2 linked regions of the Actinospica robiniae DSM 44927 genome follow. Each later gene encodes a partner of the first gene's protein in a complex. Links are inferred from orthologs where the notes say so. Each region holds a gene or a part of one and is shown in the gene's direction. Other genes may lie near its edges. The genes, in order: nusB and rpsJ.

Region 1 (10,285 bases):
TCCTCGAGCTGATCGAGGGCGACATCGACGGCGCCCGCCGGTACGACGGCCCGCACACCCAGGAGCTGATCGAGCGCGCGATCCGGGTCAAGGCCGAAGTCGTCTCCCAGGACCTGCGCGAGTCCGGCCTGCGCGAGATCCTCAACTACGGCCACACCCTCGGCCACGCGATCGAGCGCAACGAGCGCTACCAGTGGCGGCACGGCGCGGCCGTCTCGGTCGGCATGGTCTTCGCCGCCGAGCTCGGCCGCCTCGCCGGAAAGCTCGACGAGTCCGTGGTCCAGCGGCACCGGGACGTGCTCGGCGCGCTCGGACTGCCGCTGACGTACGAGGCGTCGGCCTGGCCCAAGCTGCTCGAGACGATGCGGGTGGACAAGAAGTCGCGGGCGGACATGCTGCGCTTCATCGTGCTGGCGGGCCTGGCCAAGCCGGTCGTGCTGCCCGGCCCGGATATGCAGCTGCTGGTCAGCGCGTTCGGGGAGATCTCGGCCTAGCCGGTAGACTGGCGCAATCTCACCAATTTCCTCTAGCTAGGAGTCACCCGGCCGTGGCCTCGACCAATGATCTCAAGAACGGCATGACGCTCAACCTGGACGGCGAGCTGTGGAATGTCGTCGAATTCCAGCACGTCAAGCCCGGTAAGGGACCGGCCTTCGTTCGGACCAAGCTCAAGCACGTCCTGTCCGGGAAGGTCGTCGACAAGACCTTCAACGCCGGCATCAAGGTCGAGACCGCGAACGTCGACAAGCGCACCATGCAGTACCTCTACAAGGAGGGTGCCGACTTCGTGTTCATGGACCTCGACACCTACGACCAGCTGCACGTGTCCGGCGACACCGTCGGCCAGAACGCGGACTACCTGCTCGAGAGCGCCGAGGCCATGGTCGCCACGCACGACGGCGTGCCGCTCTACATCGAGCTGCCCGCGGCCGTCGAGATGGTCATCACCTACACCGAGCCGGGCCTGCAGGGCGACCGCTCCACCGGTGGCACCAAGCCGGCCACCGTCGAGACCGGCGCGGAGATCCAGGTCCCGCTGTTCATCGGCACCGGCGAGAAGGTCAAGGTCGACACCCGCGACGGCAAGTACCTCGGCCGGATCAACAACTAAGCGCGTTCCGCACGCTGTCACCAACCGATCCTGGCAACGAGGGACCTGACGAGAACCGTGGCTACACGCAACAAGGCACGCCGACGCGCGGTGGAGATGCTGTACGAGGCGGATCTGCGCAGCGTGAGTCCGTCCGCCGTGCTCGCCGAGCGGATCGCCCGGGTCCAGCAGCTCACGCCGCAGGACTCCGATCCGCGGATCGGCGAGTACGCGGTGAAGCTGGTGGAGGGCGTGGCCCGGCACCAGGAGCGCATCGACACCCTGATCGAGACCTATTCCGTGGGCTGGCCGCTGGACCGGATGCCCGCGGTGGACCGCAACCTGCTCCGGCTGGGCATCTTCGAACTGCTCTGGCAGGAGGACGTGCCGGACGTGGTGGCGATCGACGAGGCGGTGGGACTGGCGCAACAGCTCTCCACCGACACCTCGCCCCAGTTCGTCAACGGCATGCTGAACCGGATCATGGAGCTCAAGCCCTCGCTGCAGCGCTGACCGCGCCCCGCAGCCGGCGCCTCGGCGCCCATCGGCCACCCGGCCCGCACCCGATTTGACGGGGGCGGGCCGGACGCGTAATGTAGACCAACGTCGCCAAGAGCGATCGGACCGGGTCCAACCGGGCGATAGCGGAGCGGCGAAACCCCAACTTCGTGAGACGGATCCTCAAGCCTTAGGGCCGAAGGGATCGGTTTTCCGTCGTTCCGGTCGAAAGATCGAAACAGCGAGAAAACCCGGTGGAAATAACCGCCGCGAAAGTCTGATAGAGTTGGGAACACCGCAAGGGAAACGGAACAAAAACAAAGTACCTAGCGCGTGACTGTTTCTTGAGAACTCAACAGTGTGTCATTTGTTTACGATGCCAATAGTTTTGAATTGGCTAGTATATCCCGACCCCCGTCGGGATGTTTAGCCAGGTCATTGAATTCTTTTTTGGAGAGTTTGATCCTGGCTCAGGACGAACGCTGGCGGCGTGCTTAACACATGCAAGTCGAACGATGATCCGGTTTCGGCCGGGGATTAGTGGCGAACGGGTGAGTAACACGTGGGCAACCTGCCCTCCACTCTGGGATAACTCCGGGAAACCGGGGCTAATACCGGATATGACCTGGGGTCGCATGGCCTTGGGTGGAAAGTTTTTCGGTGGAGGATGGGCCCGCGGCCTATCAGCTTGTTGGTGGGGTGATGGCCTACCAAGGCGGTGACGGGTAGCCGGCCTGAGAGGGCGACCGGCCACACTGGGACTGAGACACGGCCCAGACTCCTGCGGGAGGCAGCAGTGGGGAATATTGCGCAATGGGCGGAAGCCTGACGCAGCGACGCCGCGTGAGGGATGACGGCCTTCGGGTTGTAAACCTCTTTCAGCAGGGACCAAGGGTGACTGAGTGTACCTGCAGAAGAAGCACCGGCTAACTACGTGCCAGCAGCCGCGGTAATACGTAGGGTGCGAGCGTTGTCCGGATTTATTGGGCGTAAAGGGCTCGTAGGCGGCCTGTCGCGTCGGGAGTGAAAGCCCACTGCTTAACGGTGGGTCTGCTTCCGGTACGGGCGGGCTAGAGTATGGCAGGGGAGACTGGAATTCCTGGTGTAGCGGTGGAATGCGCAGATATCAGGAGGAACACCGGTGGCGAAGGCGGGTCTCTGGGCCATTACTGACGCTGAGGAGCGAAAGCGTGGGGAGCGAACAGGATTAGATACCCTGGTAGTCCACGCCGTAAACGTTGGGCGCTAGGTGTGGGGACTGTTTCCACGGTCTCCGTGCCGGAGCTAACGCATTAAGCGCCCCGCCTGGGGAGTACGGCCGCAAGGCTAAAACTCAAAGGAATTGACGGGGGCCCGCACAAGCGGCGGAGCATGCGGCTTAATTCGATGCAACGCGAAGAACCTTACCAGGGCTTGACATGCACGGTGCACCTCTAGAGATAGAGGGTCCTTTGGGGTCGTGCACAGGTGGTGCATGGTTGTCGTCAGCTCGTGTCGTGAGATGTTGGGTTAAGTCCCGCAACGAGCGCAACCCTCGTCCTGTATTGCCAGCAGCATCTTCGGATGGCTGGGGACTTGCGGGAGACTGCCGGGGTCAACTCGGAGGAAGGTGGGGACGACGTCAAATCATCATGCCCCTTATGTCCTGGGCTGCACGCATGCTACAATGGCCGGTACAGAGGGCTGCGATACCGTGAGGTGGAGCGAATCCCGTAAAGCCGGTCTCAGTTCGGATCGGGGTCTGCAACTCGACCCCGTGAAGTCGGAGTCGCTAGTAATCGCAGATCAGCAACGCTGCGGTGAATACGTTCCCGGGCCTTGTACACACCGCCCGTCACGTCACGAAAGTCGGTAACACCCGAAGCCCATGGCCCAACCCTTTTAGGGAGGGAGTGGTCGAAGGTGGGACTGGCGATTGGGACGAAGTCGTAACAAGGTAGCCGTACCGGAAGGTGCGGCTGGATCACCTCCTTTCTAAGGAGCTTCTCGCCCAGGTAGGCCTGTAGTGTGCCGGCCGGGCTAGACCCGCTTCACCGGCGAGTGTCCGGTGGCGGTGCTCATGGGTGGAAACATCGTAGACAGCCGGGTCCCTTCGGGGTCCTGGCGGGCACACTGTTGGGTCCTGAAGGGACAGCCACAGTGGAGCCCGGATCGTGTGGTCCGGGTTCCTCGCGTGTGGTGGGTCTTCTTCGTCCGGGTTCAGGCCTGGGACGTATACCGCGCAGCCTTCCGGGGTTGTGGTCTGGTGGGTTCCTTGGTGGTCTGGGGTTCGGTGGGGTGTTTGTGAACTGGATAGTGGATGCGAGCATCTGAATATCGCCGCCTTTGAGCGGCGAATCAAGTCTGTTCTCTGTGTGTGTAAGTGTTTAAGGGCGCACGGTGGATGCCTTGGTACCAGGAGCCGATGAAGGACGTGTCTGGCCGCGATAGGCCCCGGGGAGCCGCCGAGAGGGCTTTGATCCGGGGGTGTCCGAATGGGGGAACCCGGCACCCGTCATGGGGTGTCACCCTCGCCTGAATGTATAGGGCGAGTGGAGGGAACCCGGGGAAGTGAAACATCTCAGTACCCGGTGGAAGAGAAAACAACATGTGATTCCGTGAGTAGTGGCGAGCGAAAGCGGATCTAGCCTAAACCTTGTGCGTGTGATACCCGGCAGGGGTTGCGTGTGAGGGGTTGTGGGACGTGCCTGGATCGTCTGCCGGCGATCCGACGAGTAAGAAACCTGTGGTGTAGTCGAACGGCATGCGAGTGGCCGACCGTAGTGGGTGAGAGTCCCGTAGACGACATGCTGCAGGCTCGTGGCGCTGTTCCCGAGTAGCGCGGGGCCCGTGAAATCCCGTGTGAATCTGCCAGGACCACCTGGTAAGGCTGAATACTTCCTGGTGACCGATAGTGCACGAGTACCGTGAGGGAAGGGTGAAAAGTACCCCGGGAGGGGAGTGAAAGAGTTCCTGAAACCGTGTGCCTACAATCCGTCGGAGCGTCGTCTCACCGGTAGCGGTGAGGCCGTGACGGCGTGCCTTTTGAAGAATGAGCCTGCGAGTTAGTGGCGCGTGGCGAGGTTAACCCGGGTGGGGTAGCCGTAGCGAAAGCGAGTCCGATAAGGGCGTTTATAGTCGCGCGTTCTAGACCCGAAGCGGAGTGATCTAGCCATGGGCAGGGTGAAGCGCCGGTAAGACGGTGTGGAGGCCCGAACCCACCAGGGTTGAAAACCTGGGGGATGACCTGTGGTTAGGGGTGAAAGGCCAATCAAACTCCGTGATAGCTGGTTCTCCCCGAAATGCATTTAGGTGCAGCGTTGCGTGTGCGTGCCGGAGGTAGGGCGCTGGATGGCCGATGGGCCCGACCAGGTTACTGACGTCAGCCAAACTTCGAATGCCGGTACGTTGAGCGTGGCAGTGAGACTGTGGGGGATAAGCTCCATGGTCGAGAGGGAAACAGCCCAGAACATCGACTAAGGCCCCTAAGCGCGTGCTAAGTGGGAAAGGATGTGGGACCGCGGTGACAACCAGGAGGTTGGCTTAGAAGCAGCCACCCTTGAAAGAGTGCGTAATAGCTCACTGGTCAAGTGGTTCCGCGCCGACAATGTAGCGGGGCTCAAGTACGCCGCCGAAGTCGTGTCAATGCCATGAGCCCGCCCCGGGTCGTTCCGGGGCCAGGTGTGGTGTTGGGTAGGGGAGCGTCGCATGTCCGGTGAAGCGGCCCTGTGAGGGAGTCGTGGAGGGCATGCGAGTGAGAATGCAGGCATGAGTAGCGAATCCACCGTGAGAATCGGTGGCACCGAATGACCAAGGGTTCCTGGGCCAGGCTGTTCCGCCCAGGGTGAGTCGGGACCTAAGGCGAGGCCGACAGGCGTAGTCGATGGACAACGGGTTGATATTCCCGTACCCGCTGTGGACCGCAAGGGCCGAGCCCCGTGATACTAAGCCCGCTGAATCTTCCGGAAGCCTTCGGGCCATGGGAGTGGAGGCCGGTGACCTGATCGGGTAGTAGGCGAGCGATGGAGTGACGCAGGAAGGTAGTTCATCCCGGGCGGTGGTCGTCCCGGGCCAAGCAGGTAGGCCGGCTGGTAGGCAAATCCGCCAGTCATCAAGGCTGAGATGTGATGGGGAGCCCGTAGGGGCGAAGTGGATGATCCTATGCTGTCGAGAAAAGCTTCTAGCGAGGGACACGGCGGCCCGTACCCCAAACCGACACAGGTGGTCAGGTAGAGAATACCGAGGTGTTCGGGTGAACTGTGGTTAAGGAACTCGGCAAAATACCCCCGTAACTTCGGGAGAAGGGGGACCCGTGCTGGTGACGAGCTTCGCGCTCCGAGCTGGTGTGGGTCGCAGAGACCAGCGGGAAGCGACTGTTTACTAAAAACACAGGTCCGTGCGAAGCCGCAAGGCGATGTATACGGACTGACGCCTGCCCGGTGCTGGAACGTTAAGGGGACCCGTCAGCCTCACGGCGAAGCGGTGAACTGAAGCGCCAGTAAACGGCGGTGGTAACTATAACCATCCTAAGGTAGCGAAATTCCTTGTCGGGTAAGTTCCGACCTGCACGAATGGCGTAACGACTTCCCGACTGTCTCAACCACAGGCCCGGTGAAATTGCACTACGAGTAAAGATGCTCGTTTCGCGCAGCAGGACGGAAAGACCCCAGGACCTTTACTATAGCTTGATATTGGTGTCCGGGGCGGCTTGTGTAGGATAGGTGGGAGACTGTGAAGTCGTGGCGCCAGCCATGGTGGAGTCGTTGTTGAAATACCACTCTGGCCGTCTCGGGTGTCTAACCCGGGTCCGTGATCCGGATCGGGGACAGTGTCTGGTGGGTAGTTTAACTGGGGCGGTTGCCTCCTAAAGAGTAACGGAGGCGCCCAAAGGTTCCCTCAGCCTGGTTGGCAATCAGGTGGCGAGTGTAAGTGCACAAGGGGGCTTGACTGTGAGACTGACGGGTCGAGCAGGAGCGAAAGCTGGGACTAGTGATCCGGCGGTGGCTGGTGGAAGCGCCGTCGCTCAACGGATAAAAGGTACCCTGGGGATAACAGGCTGATCTTGCCCAAGAGTCCATATCGACGGCATGGTTTGGCACCTCGATGTCGGCTCGTCGCATCCTGGGGCTGGAGTAGGTCCCAAGGGTTGGGCTGTTCGCCCATTAAAGCGGTACGCGAGCTGGGTTTAGAACGTCGTGAGACAGTTCGGTCCCTATCCGCTGCGCGCGTTGGAGGATTGAGAAGGGCTGTCCCTAGTACGAGAGGACCGGGATGGACGGACCTCTGGTGTGCCAGTTGTCCCGCCAGGGGCATGGCTGGTTGGCTACGTTCGGAAGGGATAACCGCTGAAAGCATCTAAGCGGGAAGCCTGCTTCGAGATGAGTCCTCCCACCACCTTGAGTGGGTAAGGCCCCCTAGAGACCATGGGGTTGATAGGCCGGACATGGAAGCGCCGTGAGGTGTGGAGTGGACCGGTACTAATAGGCCGAGGGCTTACACACCCCAACATAGACTTTCTTGATCTTCTGCTTGCTCGCATCCACTAGCCGGTTCACAGGTACCCGGCCGCTCCCGCCCGGGAGTAGTTGCTAGGAAACCTGAATGACGTGCGGCGGTCATGGCGGCGGGGAAACGCCCGGTCCCATCCCGAACCCGGAAGCTAAGCCCGCCAGCGCCGATGGTACTGCCAGGGAGACCTGGTGGGAGAGTAGGACGCCGCCGCGCAACCCGTAGAGCTGTAGGCCCCCGGACCCGAAACGGTCCAGGGGCCTACAGCTGTTTCACCCCAACTGCTCATCCGCGCCCGCACACCCGTGCCCGGGCGATTGGCCATCGGCGCGGACGGTGGGGGAGAATGGGGGGATGCGTCTAGGCAACGCCTAGATCGGTTCACTAGAAGTTCCTCTACGCGCCACGACAGGAGCCCCACTCGCATGTCTACTTCCTCTTCCGGCCGCCCCAAGCGTCCTATGACGGGCCGCCCCTCGGGGGGAAACAAGCGTGTGGCCGGCCAGTCCCGTGGCGACCGGAACGTCGGCCGCCGCGAAGACGACAAGGGCCGTTCGGGCGGCGACCGCCCCTCGTACGGTGACCGTCGTCCGTCCTACGGCGACCGTGACAACCGCGGTGGTGGTGAGCGCGGCGGTTTCCAGCGGCGCGATGACCGCGGTGGTGACCGTGGCGGCTATCAGGGCCGTGACAACCGCAGTGGCGGTGGGGACCGTCCGGACCGTGGCGGGTTCCAGCGCCGTGATGACCGGGGTGACAAGCCGTCGTACGGTGACCGTCGTCCCTCTTACGGCGACCGTGACAACCGCGGTGGTGGTGAGCGCGGCGGTTTCCAGCGGCGCGATGACCGCGGTGGCGAGCGTGGCGGCTATCAGGGCCGTGACAACCGCAGTGGCGGTGGGGACCGTCCGGACCGTGGCGGGTTCCAGCGCCGTGATGACCGCGGTGACAAGCCCTCGTACGGTGACCGTCGTCCCTCTTACGGCGACCGTGACAACCGCAGTGGCGGTGGGGACCGTCCGGACCGTGGTGGCTTCCAGCGCCGCGATGACCGCGGTGGCGAGCGCGGCGGGTTCCAGCGTCGTGACGACCGTGGCGGGGACCGCCCGTCGTACGGTGACCGTCGTCCGTCCTACGGCGACCGTGACAACCGCACAGGCGGGGACCGTCCGGACCGTGGTGGCTTCCAGCGTCGTGACGACCGTGGCGGGGACCGCCCGTCGTACGGTGACCGTCGTCCGTCCTACGGCGACCGTGACAACCGCACAGGCGGGGACCGTCCGGACCGTGGTGGCTTCCAGCGTCGTGACGACCGCGGCGGGGACCGCCCCTCGTACGGTGACCGTCGTCCGTCCTACGGAGACCGTGACAACCGCACAGGCGGGGACCGTCCCTCGTACGGTGACCGTCGTCCCTCCTATGGCGACCGTGACAACCGCAGTGGCGGTGGGGACCGTCCGGACCGTGGCGGCTTCCAGCGTCGCGATGACCGCGGTGGCGACCGTCCCTCTTACGGTGACCGTCGTCCCTCCTATGGCGACCGTGACAACCGCAGTGGCGGTGGGGACCGTCCGGACCGTGGCGGGTTCCAGCGCCGTGATGACCGGGGTGACAAGCCGTCGTACGGCGACCGTCGTCCCTCTTACGGCGACCGTGACAACCGCGGTGGCGGGGACCGTCCGGACCGTGGTGGCTTCCAGCGTCGTGATGACCGCGGCGGGGACCGTCCCTCGTACGGTGACCGTCGTCCGTCCTACGGCGACCGTGACAACCGCGGTGGCGGGGACCGTCCGGACCGCGGCGGCTTCCAGCGTCGCGACGACCGTGGCGGCGAGCGCGGCGGGTTCCGCCGGGACGAGCGTCCCGCGCAGCCGGCGGCCGAGCGCGAGCAGGCCCCGCACCTCGAACTGCCGGACGACATCGACCTGAACGACCTCGACGAGGACATCCGGGCCGAGTTGCGCACCCTCGTGCGGATGAAGGCCCAGCTCGTCGGCGGCCACCTGGTCATGGCCGGCCGGTTCATCGACGAGGACCCGGAGAAGGCCTACCAGTACGCCCGTTCGGCTCAGCAGCTCGCGCCGCGCCTGGCCGCGACCCGCGAGGCGCTCGGCCTGACCGCCTACCTGTCCGACCGGTACGCCGAGGCGCTCGCCGAGCTGCGTGCCGCGCGGCGCATCACCGGGTCCAACCACCAGTGGGCCGTGATGGCCGACTGCGAGCGCGGGCTCGGGCGTCCGGAGAAGGCGCTGGAGATGGCGCAGGCGCCGGAGGCCAAGGAGCTGGACAAGGGCACGCAGATCGAGCTGCGCATCGTCGCCGCCGGCGCGCGCCGCGACCTCGGCCAGGTCGACGCGGCCGTGGCCATGCTGCAGGGTGCCGACCTGACCCCCGCTCAGATCGAGCCGTGGACCGCGCGGCTGCGCTACGCCTACGCCGACGCGCTGCTCGAGGCCGACCGTGAGCCCGAGGCCCGCGAGTGGTTCGCCCGCGCGGCCGAGGCCGACTCGGACGGCGTCACCGACGCCGAGGACCGTATCGCCGAGCTCGACGGAGTCGTCTTCGGCGAAGACGACGAGAGTGCCGAGGGCGCGGCCGAGCTCGACGAGGAGTTCGACGACGAGGACGACGAACTCGACGACGAGGATGACGAAGAGTACGAGGACGACGACGAGGACGACGAAGACGACCTCGACGACGACGAAGATGACGAAGACGACGACGAGGAGTTCGAGCAGCGCGCGCCGCAGCTCGACGCCGCCGAGCTCGCCGCCGGCATCGAGGACGAAGAGCAGTAAGCGTCCGCGATAGCCCAGCGCATCTCAGCACAGTGCCCCCGAGGCCCTTTACGGGCATCGGGGGCACTGTGCTGTGGTCTCGCGTACAGCGCGGAAGGCGCTGAGAGAGTTGGCCCGGCTCAGCCCTCTTCGTCCAGCAGACGCAGCACCAGACCCGTCGCGGGCTTGGGCGAGAACGAGGTCGACTTGCGCGGCAGCATGACGCCCGCGGCGGCGAGCTCGTGCACGGTCGCCTCGGGCACCGGCCGCAGCAGCACGGCGATGCCGGCGTGGCGGTAGGCCTCGGTCACCGCGCTGCGGGCGTCGTGGTCGTAGCGGATGCTCTGCGCGGTGTCGGGTATCCCCCAGACGCCGACCGCCAGGGCGTGGTGGAGCACCGTCGCGTCCAGCTTCCGCCAGGCCTCCGGGCGGT
Region 2 (10,218 bases), 1.3 Mb from region 1 along the record:
GCGCAACAGCCAGATCACGCTCTCCCTGGTCGCCGTGGGCGGCGCGGCCTTCGTCATCGCCTCGGGCTATCTGCTCGGGCTGCCCTGGTACGGCCAGAAGCTCATGTTCATGCGCGACAATCCGGGGCTCTCGGCGCTCTTCGTCGGCTTCTGCGTCTGCGCGGCGCTCAACGTGATCACCGACACGGTGTTCATCAGTGCCCGGATCCCGCAGTACAACCTGCTCGCGGACGGCGTGATCCAGGGCGTGGCGAAGCTCGTCCTGCCGCTCTTCCTGGTCGGGTTCGGCGCCTTGGGCATCGTCGGGGCGACCGGCGGCGGGTACATGATCGCGGTCGTCGCCTCGCTCACGCTGATGTGGTGGCGGCTCGAGTACCGCCCGGACTTCAGGACCCGCGCGACCGGGCTGCGCAAGTACTACAAGTTCTCGTTCGCGAGCTACCTGTCCTCGCTGATCGGTCTGCTGCCGACGCTGGTCCTGCCGCTGATCGTGCTCCAGCGGCTCGGCGCGGACGCCGCGGCGTACTACTACATCGCGTTCCAGGTCTCGAGCATGCTGACCGGCGTCAGCTCCGGCGTGGGCGAGTCGATGTTCTCCGAGGCCGCGTTCGACCTGGCCAACACGGCCGAGGTGTTCCGCCGGTCCGCCAAGATCATGGCGATCGCCGTCGTCCCGGCGGGGATCGTGCTCGCGTTCGGCAGCCGCCTGCTGCTGACCTTCTTCGGCGCGGCCTACTCGGCGCACGCCTCGGGGCTGCTGAGCGTGATGTCCGTGGGTGCGGCGGCCGTGGCGCTCAACATCTGGGGGAGCAGCGCGCTGCGGGTGCACCGGCGGCTGCGGGCCATGCTGGTGAGCAACGCCGTCTTCCTGGTCGTGGCCGTCGGCCTCGCCCTGGTCATGGCCTCGCGGGGCCTGGTCTGGGTGGGCTGGGCCTGGGATGCCGGAAACCTGGCCGCGGGCCTGGTCGCGCTCGTGTGCGTGCCGTGGCCCCGGCGCGAGCCGGAGCCGGCGGCGGACGCCGCGCGGGCGGCGGTCGCGGAGGCGGCGGAGGCGGCGGAGGAAGCGGCCGCCGCCGCGGCGGACGCGACAGAGCCGGAGCCGGAGCCGGAGCCGGACGAGGCCGTAGCCGTCGACGCCACGTACCTGGACGACACGTTGGCGACCATGCCCATGGTCTTCCCGTGGAACCGGCCGGAATGGTCGGCCGTGGTCAGCGCGATGCGCTCCGAGGCCAAGCGGCCCGGCGGTGAGCTGCGCACCTCCACGGGCATGAGGGTGCGGCCTCGGCCGGAAGCGGACGAGAAGCTCGAGGAAGCTGGCCGGCAGTGGTAAAGGGTGAGGATCCGATGAAACGCGTCATAGCCTTCGTCTGCGCCTACTATCCGCCGAAGATCGGCGGGGTGGAGAACTACGTCGCGCGGATCGCGCGGGCGGTCGGCGAGGAGGCGGACCTGGAGCCGGTCGTGATCACCACCCGGGAGTCGGGGTGGCGCACGTCCGTCGGCACCGAGGACGGCGTGCTCGTCGTCCGGCTGGGCGTGCTCCTGCGGCTGTCGAACTCCCCGATCAGTCCGCTCTGGCCGATCCAGGTGCGCAGGTGGCTGCGCAGGACCGGCGCGCAGATCGTCAACGCGCACGCACCGGTGCCGGGCCTGGCGGACACGGCGATGGCCGTCGCCGGCAAGCGCCGTACGGTCCTGACCTACCACGCCGGCACCATGCACAAGGGCGAGCCGGGGTCCGGGCTCGCGGACTGGATCATCGCCCGGTACGAGCGGCACGTCCTGCCCCGGGTCCTGCGCTCGGCGGACGTCGCCGTGCCGGTGGGACCGTCCTCGCTGGCGGCGGAGCGGCCGGACGCCGTCCTGATCACGCCGGGCGTGGACCTCGAGCGCTTCGTGCCCGGCCCGGCGCCCTCGCAGCGCCCCCGCGACCTCGTGTACGTGGGGCGGATCGACCGGACCTCGGCCTGGAAGGGCATCGACGTCCTGCTGCGCGCGATGACCCTGCTGCGGGACCTGCCGGACGTGCGGCTGCGCCTCGTGGGCAGCGGCGACGCGCTGCCGGACCACCTCCGGCTGGCCGGCGAGCTGGGCGTCGCAGACCGGGTCGAGGCGACCGGGGCGCTGCACGGCGCCGAGCTGGTCGAGGCGATGCGGCACGCCGCGGTGCTGGTGCTCCCGTCCACCAGCCACGCCGAGTGCGCCGGGACGGTGCTGATGGAGGGGATGGCCTGCGCCACCCCGCTGGTGGCCTCCGACGTCGGCAGCCTGGCCTACGTGGTCCAGGACGGCGAGGCCGGGCTCATCGTGCCGCCCGGAGACGTCGAGGCCCTGGCCGCGGCCTGCCGCAGGCTGCTCGTGGACGACGAGCTGGCCGACCGGATGGGCAAGGCCGGGCGTGCCCGCGCTGAGGCCCGCTTCGCCTGGCCGCTGCTCGCCCGCACGTACATCGACCTGTTCCGTTCGCTCTAGCCGCGCTCGAACTGCCCGGAGGCTTCGCATGCGCATTCTGCAGATCGTCAACATCGCCTTCGAGGCCGGCGGGGCGGAGAAGAGCGTCCGGATCCTGCGCGACGGCCTGACCGCGCGCGGGCACGAGGTCCGGGTGGTGGCCACCGACAAGCTGCTCACCGGCGAGCAGGAGGTGTTCGCGGACCATCTGATTCCGGCGGTCGAAGGCCGGGGGGCAGCGAAGGCGCGCGGTTACCTGTGGCATCCGGCGGCGCGCCGCGGGCTCGAGCGGATCCTGGCCGATTTCCGGCCGGACTGCGTCCACCTGCACACCGTCGGCGAGTTCAGCCCGGCGGTGTTCACGGTCACCCGGGACTACCCGCGCGTGCTGACCGTCCACGGCCCGGAGAGCTGGACCAGGGACCTCCTGCGGTGGAACCTGCCCAGCGCGACCGCCGGCTCGCTCTCGGCGCCGGACCGGGCCCTGCTGGCGTATCTCCGCCTGGTCCAGCGGCCTGCCTTCCTGCCGCTGGTGCGGCGGGTGGACCGGGTGCTCGCGCCCAGCCGCTATTTCGCCGAGGCCGTGCGCCCGGACGTCCGGAGGGTGCCGGTGCACGTCCTGCCGAACGGGATCGAGCGCCTCGCCGAGGCGTCCCCGGTGAGCGGCGCCCGCCGCCTCGTGTACGTCGGCCGGCTGGAGCGGGTCAAGGGCGTCCACCACCTTCTGGACGCCCACCGCCGGGTGCGCCGCGAGCTGCCCGACGCCACGCTCGCGGTCGTCGGGGACGGCCGGGAGCGCGCCCGGCTGGAGGCGGACGCCGCCGACCTCGTCGCGGACGGCGCCGTCCGCTTCCTGGGCTGGCGGGACGAGGCCGGGGTGGCCGAGCAGCTGGCCTCGGCGAGCGTCGTCGTGCTGCCCTCGCTGTGGCCGGAGAACTTCCCGACCGTCGCCCTGGAGGCGCTGCAGCTCGGCCGGGCGCTGGTGGGCTCGCGGGTGGGCGGGATCCCGGAGCTGATCGGCCCGGACAACGGCGCCCTGGTCGAGCCGGGCGACCCGGCCGAGCTGGCCCGGGAGCTGACCCGGCTGCTCGGCGACCGGGAGCTGCTGCGGGAGATGGGCCGCGCTTCGGCGCGGCGCTCCGCCGCCTATGACGTGGACGCCTTCGTGGACGCCGTGGCCGCGCACTACCGCGAGGTGGCCGGCGCCCGCGCCGGGCGCCGGGCCTCGGCGTCAGTTTCCTGAGTCGCACCGGCATTGCGCGATGGCGGTCTTGAGCGCGTCGAACGAGGGCCGGGCGGTGCCGTTCGCCCGGCGCAGGCCGAAGAAGAGCTTGTCCTGCGGGGCGTCCTGGTCCGCGTACCAGAAGTCGGCGGCCACGTGCGGGTTGGCGGCGACGGTCTGGACCAGGTTGGTCGCGTACGCGGCCTGCTCCTGCTCGGCCTGCTGGGTGGCCGGCTTCGCGGCGGTCGGGTCGGTCGCGGCCTGCGCCACGTTGGCGCCCGACTCGGTGATCCAGATCGGGACGTCCGGCGTGCCGGACTGGGCCAGGGCCGCGACCAGGTTGTACGGGGTGCTGGAGATGTTCGCGAAGTTCGTGGCGGCGCTGGGCATGACCGGAGCCGAGTACGGGTGGAAGCCGACCGCGTCCACGTAGCGGGTGCCGCCCAGCCTGCCGACGGCGGCGAGGAAGTCGTAGGCCGAGACCTGCTTCAGGCTCGGGTCGGTCGCCACCGCGGCGAGGCCGCCGAAGATGATGTACGCGTGCGGCTGGACCGCGCGGATCGCCTTCGACGTGGCGACCAGCAGCTTGTCGTATCCGGCCGGGTCGGGCTCGGGGGCCCAGGCCTTCAGGTTCGGCTCGTTCCAGATCTCCCAGGTGTCCACGCCCATCGGGCCGAAGTGCTTGGCGGCCGCCGCGGCGAACGCGGCGAACGCGTTCGGGTCGGCCGGCGGGCACTCGTAGTCCGAGGCGCAGTCCGAGGCCCGGGCCCACTGCGGCACCTGGTCTAGAATCGGGTCCACGTGCAGGTGGCGCGTGCCCGCGGCGATGACCAGGGTGTCCAGGCCGCTCCAGTCGTACCCGGATTCGGCGGTCGGCTGGATCGCTATCCACGGCAGGTCCACCCGGACCCACTCGGCGCCGACGGCGACCGCGTCGTTCAGCGCCGCGTCCACGGTCGCGGTGGGCGCTCCGAGCAGGGTGTTGCCGTAGGCCACGCCGAAGTGCAGCTGATGGCCCGTCGAACCGGTAGCGGCGGAACCAGCGGCGATCGCCGGATTCGCCGAGTTCGCCTGGGTCGAACCGCTGTTGACGGCGAAGACGGTGGCGAGCGCGACCGCGACCAGGCAGACACCGGCGAGGACCCCGCGGGACCGCCGCTCTGAGCTTATGGACATGGTCGCAGACTATATGAACTCTGTATCAGAAGCCGTTGACGTGAGCGCGGACGGCGGGTACGGCGCCCGGCCGGCCTCGGCCTTCGGCCCCTCGCGCCGCGGCGCCGCCGGACCGCGGGGTGGATTTGGTATCGATCGCCGAAATACGGCACACTGTTGTAGTTGCTCGGAGCAGGCATGCCCTGTTCCGGGTACCCCCGGAGTCGCGCCGGCCCCCCGGCGCGCCCGTCCGCGCGGCCGCCCCCTGTTATCCGGAGGCGTGGGCCGCCGGATGCCTCTCCGGACCCGCATCACCGTCCTCATCGAGTGATAGTGACCGGCAGGTTGGCGCCTGCCTGCGGGAAGGCGTGCGGCCGCAATGCGACACGCCCGACCGCGTGGGTCGGAGAAATCCGGACAAGACCTACCGCCGGGTACGGTCCGTCGGGCGCCCGCCCGGTGGATGACGGCCTGAAGATCTCATGCGGCCCCCCGCGTGCGGTCGAAAGACAGCAGGGCTTCCCTGTCGGTCCGCTGGACCGCCGGAGAGGCCGCAGAGGTTAACGAGAAGAAGGAAACTACGCAGCCATGGCGGGACAGAAGATCCGCATCAGGCTCAAGGCCTACGACCACGAGGTCATCGACTCTTCGGCGCGCAAGATCGTCGAGACGGTGAGCCGGACTGGCGCCCAGGTCGCGGGCCCGGTGCCGCTGCCGACTGAGAAGAACGTGTACTGCGTCATCCGCTCGCCGCACAAGTACAAGGACTCGCGCGAGCACTTCGAGATGCGGACGCACAAGCGGCTCATCGACATCCTCGACCCCACGCCCAAGACGGTCGACTCGCTCATGCGGCTCGACCTGCCGGCCGGTGTCGACATCGAGATCAAGCTGTAAGGACGCTTAGGATCATGGACAAGCAGATCAAGGGCGTCCTGGGTGAGAAGCTCGGCATGACCCAGGTCTGGGACGCGGACAACCGGGTCGTCCCGGTGACCGTGGTCAAGGCCGGGCCGTGCGTCGTGACCCAGGTGCGCAGCATCGAGAAGGACGGCTACGCCGCGGTCCAGCTCGCCTTCGGCGAGATCGACCCGCGCAAGGTCAACAAGCCGGAGAAGGGCCACTTCGAGAAGCACGGCGTGACCCCGCGCCGGCACCTCGTGGAGATCCGCACCTCGGACGCCGGCGAGTACACCGCCGGCCAGGAGATCACCGCCGAGGTCTTCGCCTCGGGCCAGAAGATCGACGTGATGGGCACTTCCAAGGGCAAAGGCTTCGCCGGTGTCATGAAGCGCCACAACTTCAAGGGTCTGGGCGCCGGACACGGTGTGCAGCGCAAGCACCGTTCGCCCGGTTCCATCGGCGCCTGCGCGACCCCCGGTCGCGTCTTCAAGGGCGTGCGGATGGCCGGCCGGATGGGCAACGAGCGGGTCACCGTGCAGAACCTGACCGTCCACGCGATCGACGCCGAGAAGGGCCTGCTGCTGATCAAGGGTGCCGTTCCCGGCCCCAACGGCGGCCTCGTGCTCGTCAAGACGGCGGCGAAGGGCTGAGAGAGATGACTACCACTGTTACCGTCGACCTCCCCGCGGAGATCTTCGACGTCCAGGTGAACGTCCCGCTGGTGCACCAGGTCGTGGTCGCCCAGCTCGCGGCGGCTCGCCAGGGCACGCACAGCACCAAGCGCCGCGGCGAAGTCCGTGGTGGCGGCAAGAAGCCGTACCGGCAGAAGGGCACCGGCCGCGCCCGTCAGGGCTCGACCCGCGCGCCGCAGTTCGCCGGCGGTGGCGTCGTGCACGGCCCCAAGCCGCGTGACTACGCGCAGCGGACGCCGAAGAAGATGAAGGCCGCGGCCCTGCGCTGCGCCCTCTCGGACCGCGCCCGCAACGGCCGGCTGCACGTCGTCGACGCGTTCGCCGCGGACGTGCCTTCGACCAAGGCCGCCAAGACCGCGATCGCCGCCGTCACCGAGCGCCGCAACGTGCTCGTGGTGCTCGGCCGCGAAGAGACCAACGCGTGGCTCTCGCTGCGCAACCTCCCCGAGGTGCACCTGCTGCACGCCGACCAGCTGAACACGTACGACGTGCTGGTCAGCGACGACGTGATCTTCACTCAGGCCGGTTTCGACGCCTTCGTCGCCGGCCCGAAGAAGGCCTCGGCCGACACCGAAGGGAGCGAGGCCTGATGGCTGCCAAGGACCGTTACGTTCTCGCCCGCGACCTGCTGATCAAGCCGGTCGTCTCGGAGAAGAGCTACGCGCTGCTCGACGAGAACAAGTACACGTTCATCGTGCACCCGGACGCGAACAAGGAGCAGATCCGCGACGCGGTCGAGCTGCTCTTCGACGTCGAGGTGACGGCTGTGAACACGATCAACCGCAAGGGCAAGCGGAAGCGGACCCGGGTCGGCACCTACGGCCACCGGGCCTCCACCAAGCGCGCCATCGTGTCGGTCGACCCTCAGCCGAACGACGCCAGCAAGAAGAGCCGCATCGACATCTTCGGGGGTCCGGTCTCCTAAGGCCGGTCCGAGGAATTAGAGGAATCTCAAAGCCATGGGCATTCGCAAGTACAAGCCGACGACCCCCGGTCGCCGCGGCGCCAGCGTTGCCGACTTCGTCGAGATCACCCGGGACACCCCGGAGAAGTCTCTGGTCCGCCCGCTGCACTCCAAGGGCGGCCGTAACGCGCAGGGTCGCGTGACGGTCCGTCACCAGGGCGGTGGCCACAAGCGCGCCTACCGTGTCATCGACTTCCGTCGGGATGACAAGGACGGCGTGCCGGCGAAGGTCGCGCACATCGAGTACGACCCCAACCGCACCGCGCGCATCGCGCTGCTCCACTACGTGGACGGCACCAAGCGCTACATCATCGCTCCCGCGAAGCTCAAGCAGGGCGACCCGATCGAGTCCGGCCCCAACGCGGACATCAAGCCGGGCAACAACCTGCCGCTGCGCAACATCCCGACCGGTACGACCATCCACGCCATCGAGCTGCGGCCCGGCGGCGGCGCGAAGATCGCCCGTTCGGCCGGCGCCAGCGTGCAGCTCGTCGCCAAGGACGGCCCCTACGCCCAGCTGCGTATGCCCTCCGGCGAGATCCGCAACGTCGACGCGCGCTGCCGCGCCACCGTCGGCGAGGTCGGCAACGCCGAGCAGGCCAACATCAACTGGGGCAAGGCCGGCCGCATGCGCTGGAAGGGCAAGCGCCCGACCGTCCGCGGTGTCGCGATGAACCCGATCGACCACCCGCACGGTGGTGGTGAGGGCAAGACCTCCGGTGGTCGCCACCCGGTCTCGCCCTGGGGTCAGAAGGAAGGCCGCACCCGCCAGCCGGGCAAGGCCAGTGACAAGTACATCGTCCGTCGCCGCAAGTCGAACAAGAAGCGCTAGGAGGAGGTCTAGATGCCGCGCAGTCTCAAGAAGGGTCCCTTCGTGGACGACCACCTGATCAAGAAGGTGGACGCCCAGAACGAGAAGAACACCCACAACGTCATCAAGACGTGGTCTCGGCGCTCGATGATCGTCCCGGCGATGCTGGGCCACACGATCGCCGTGCACGACGGCCGCAAGCACATCCCGGTGTTCGTCACCGAGTCGATGGTCGGCCACAAGCTGGGCGAGTTCGCCCCGACCCGCACCTTCAAGGGTCACGTGAAGGACGATCGGAGGTCGCGCCGTGGCTGAGAACAAGGCCAAGGACCTGGCGGACAACCAGGCGCTCGCGCAGGCCCGCCACGTCCGGATGACCCCGATGAAGGTCCGTCGCGTGGTGGACCAGGTCCGCGGCGTCCCGGTGGAGCAGGCGCTGGACTACCTGCGCTTCGCCCCCTGGGCCGCAGCCGAGCCGGTCTACAAGTGCGTCGCCTCGGCGGCCGCCAACGCCCGCAACAACAAGCAGCTCCACGGCGATCTGGTCATCACGGCCGCCTACGTGGACGAGGGCCCGACGCTCAAGCGGTTCCGTCCGCGCGCCCAGGGCCGTGCGTACCGTATCCGCAAGCGTTCGAGCCACATCACCATCGTGGTCGAGCAGTCCGAGGTCGCCGCGAAGAAGGGCAGGACCCGGTAATGGGCCAGAAAGTCAACCCGCACGGGTTCCGCCTCGGTATCACCACCGACTTCAAGTCGCGCTGGTACGCCGACAAGATGTACAAGGCGTACGTCAAGGAAGACGTCGAGATCCGCAAGCTCATGACCAAGGGCATGGAGCGGGCCGGCATCTCCAAGGTCGAGATCGAGCGCACCCGCGACCGCGTCCGCGTGGACATCCACACGGCGCGTCCGGGCATCGTGATCGGCCGGCGCGGCGCCGAGGCCGAGCGCATCCGCGGTGAGCTGGAGAAGCTCACCGGCAAGCAGGTGCAGCTCAACATCCTCGAGGTGAAGAACCCCGAGATGGACGCCCAGCTCATCGCGCAGGGCGTGGCCGAGCAGCTCTCCTCGCGAGTCGCGTTCCGGCGCGCCATGCGCAAGGCGATCCAGACGACCATGAAGGCCGGCGCCAAGGGCGTGAAGGTCCAGGTCTCCGGACGTCTGGGCGGCGCGGAGATGTCGCGTTCCGAGCAGTACCGCGAGGGCCGCGTGCCCCTGCACACGCTGCGCGCGAACATCGACTACGGCTTCTACGAGGCCCGTACCACCTTCGGCCGGATCGGCGTGAAGGTCTGGGTCTACAAGGGCGACGTCACCTCGCTCAGCGCGGCGCGTGCCGCGGCCGCCGCCGAGCAGCGGCGCCCGTCCACCGGCGGTCGTGACGACCGTCGTGGCGGCGACCGTCCGCGCGGCGGGCGTCCGGCCCGCGGCGGCGAGCGCGGCGGACGCGGCGGCGAGCGCCGTACCGAGAACACCGCTCCGGCGGCGACCGAGGCCCCCGCGGCCGAGGCCGTCGCGGTTGCCGAAGCACCGAAGGAGGGCTAGGCCATGCTGATCCCCCGCAGGGTCAAGCACCGCAAGCAGCACCACCCGGACCGCCACGGTGCGTCGAAGGGCGGCAACGAGCTGAACTTCGGCGAGTACGGCATCCAGGCGCTGACCCCGGCGTACGTGACGAACCGGCAGATCGAGTCGGCGCGTATCGCGATCAACCGGCACATCCGCCGTGGCGGCAAGGTCTGGATCCAGATCTTCCCGGACCGTCCGCTGACCAAGAAGCCGGCCGAGACCCGGATGGGTTCCGGCAAGGGCTCGCCCGAGTGGTGGGTCGCGAACGTCAAGCCGGGTCGGGTGCTGTTCGAGCTCTCCTACCCCAACGAGAAGGTCGCTCGGGAGGCTCTGCTGCGCGCGTCGCACAAGCTGCCGCTCAAGTGCCGGATCATCAAGCGCGAGGCAGGTGAGATCTGATGGCAGCCGGAACCGCTACGCAGGAGCTGCGTGAGCTGTCGGACGA

Evidence for each region.
Region 2: the proteins of nusB (region 1) and rpsJ are in contact, whole or in part, in a solved structure (PDB 3D3B), measured with the Escherichia coli proteins. The link is inferred for Actinospica robiniae DSM 44927 from one-to-one orthologs.

Annotation. Positions count from the first base shown.
Region 1 is NZ_KI632511.1:4,118,117-4,128,401, reverse strand. The notes cover bases 1-2,885. They hold nusB (transcription antitermination factor NusB), read left to right. Parts: upstream 1-1,168; coding sequence 1,169-1,603; downstream 1,604-2,885. Other genes in these bases: efp (elongation factor P), read left to right, coding at 548-1,111; aroB (3-dehydroquinate synthase), read left to right, coding at 1-494. In the rest of the region: ACTRO_RS48975 (hypothetical protein), read right to left, coding at 7,447-9,078; ACTRO_RS48970 (tetratricopeptide repeat protein), read left to right, coding at 9,052-9,873; ACTRO_RS17480 (DUF1015 family protein), read right to left, coding at 9,993-10,285. UniProt on the Escherichia coli protein: Part of the processive rRNA transcription and antitermination complex (rrnTAC). The complex forms an RNA-chaperone ring around the RNA exit tunnel of RNA polymerase (RNAP).
Region 2 is NZ_KI632511.1:5,385,389-5,395,606, reverse strand. The notes cover bases 4,256-7,073. They hold rpsJ (30S ribosomal protein S10), read left to right. Parts: upstream 4,256-5,419; coding sequence 5,420-5,728; downstream 5,729-7,073. Other genes in these bases: rplW (50S ribosomal protein L23), read left to right, coding at 7,016-7,073; rplD (50S ribosomal protein L4), read left to right, coding at 6,390-7,016; rplC (50S ribosomal protein L3), read left to right, coding at 5,743-6,384; ACTRO_RS43725 (cellulase family glycosylhydrolase), read right to left, coding at 4,256-4,852. Also shown: ACTRO_RS22845 (lipopolysaccharide biosynthesis protein), read left to right, coding at 1-1,333; ACTRO_RS22840 (glycosyltransferase family 4 protein), read left to right, coding at 1,348-2,475; ACTRO_RS43730 (glycosyltransferase family 4 protein), read left to right, coding at 2,504-3,697; more of ACTRO_RS43725, read right to left, coding at 3,686-4,255; more of rplW, read left to right, coding at 7,074-7,351; rplB (50S ribosomal protein L2), read left to right, coding at 7,386-8,222; rpsS (30S ribosomal protein S19), read left to right, coding at 8,235-8,516; rplV (50S ribosomal protein L22), read left to right, coding at 8,509-8,901; rpsC (30S ribosomal protein S3), read left to right, coding at 8,901-9,749; rplP (50S ribosomal protein L16), read left to right, coding at 9,753-10,172; rpmC (50S ribosomal protein L29), read left to right, coding at 10,172-10,218. UniProt on the Escherichia coli protein: Involved in the binding of tRNA to the ribosomes. Part of the processive rRNA transcription and antitermination complex (rrnTAC). The complex forms an RNA-chaperone ring around the RNA exit tunnel of RNA polymerase (RNAP).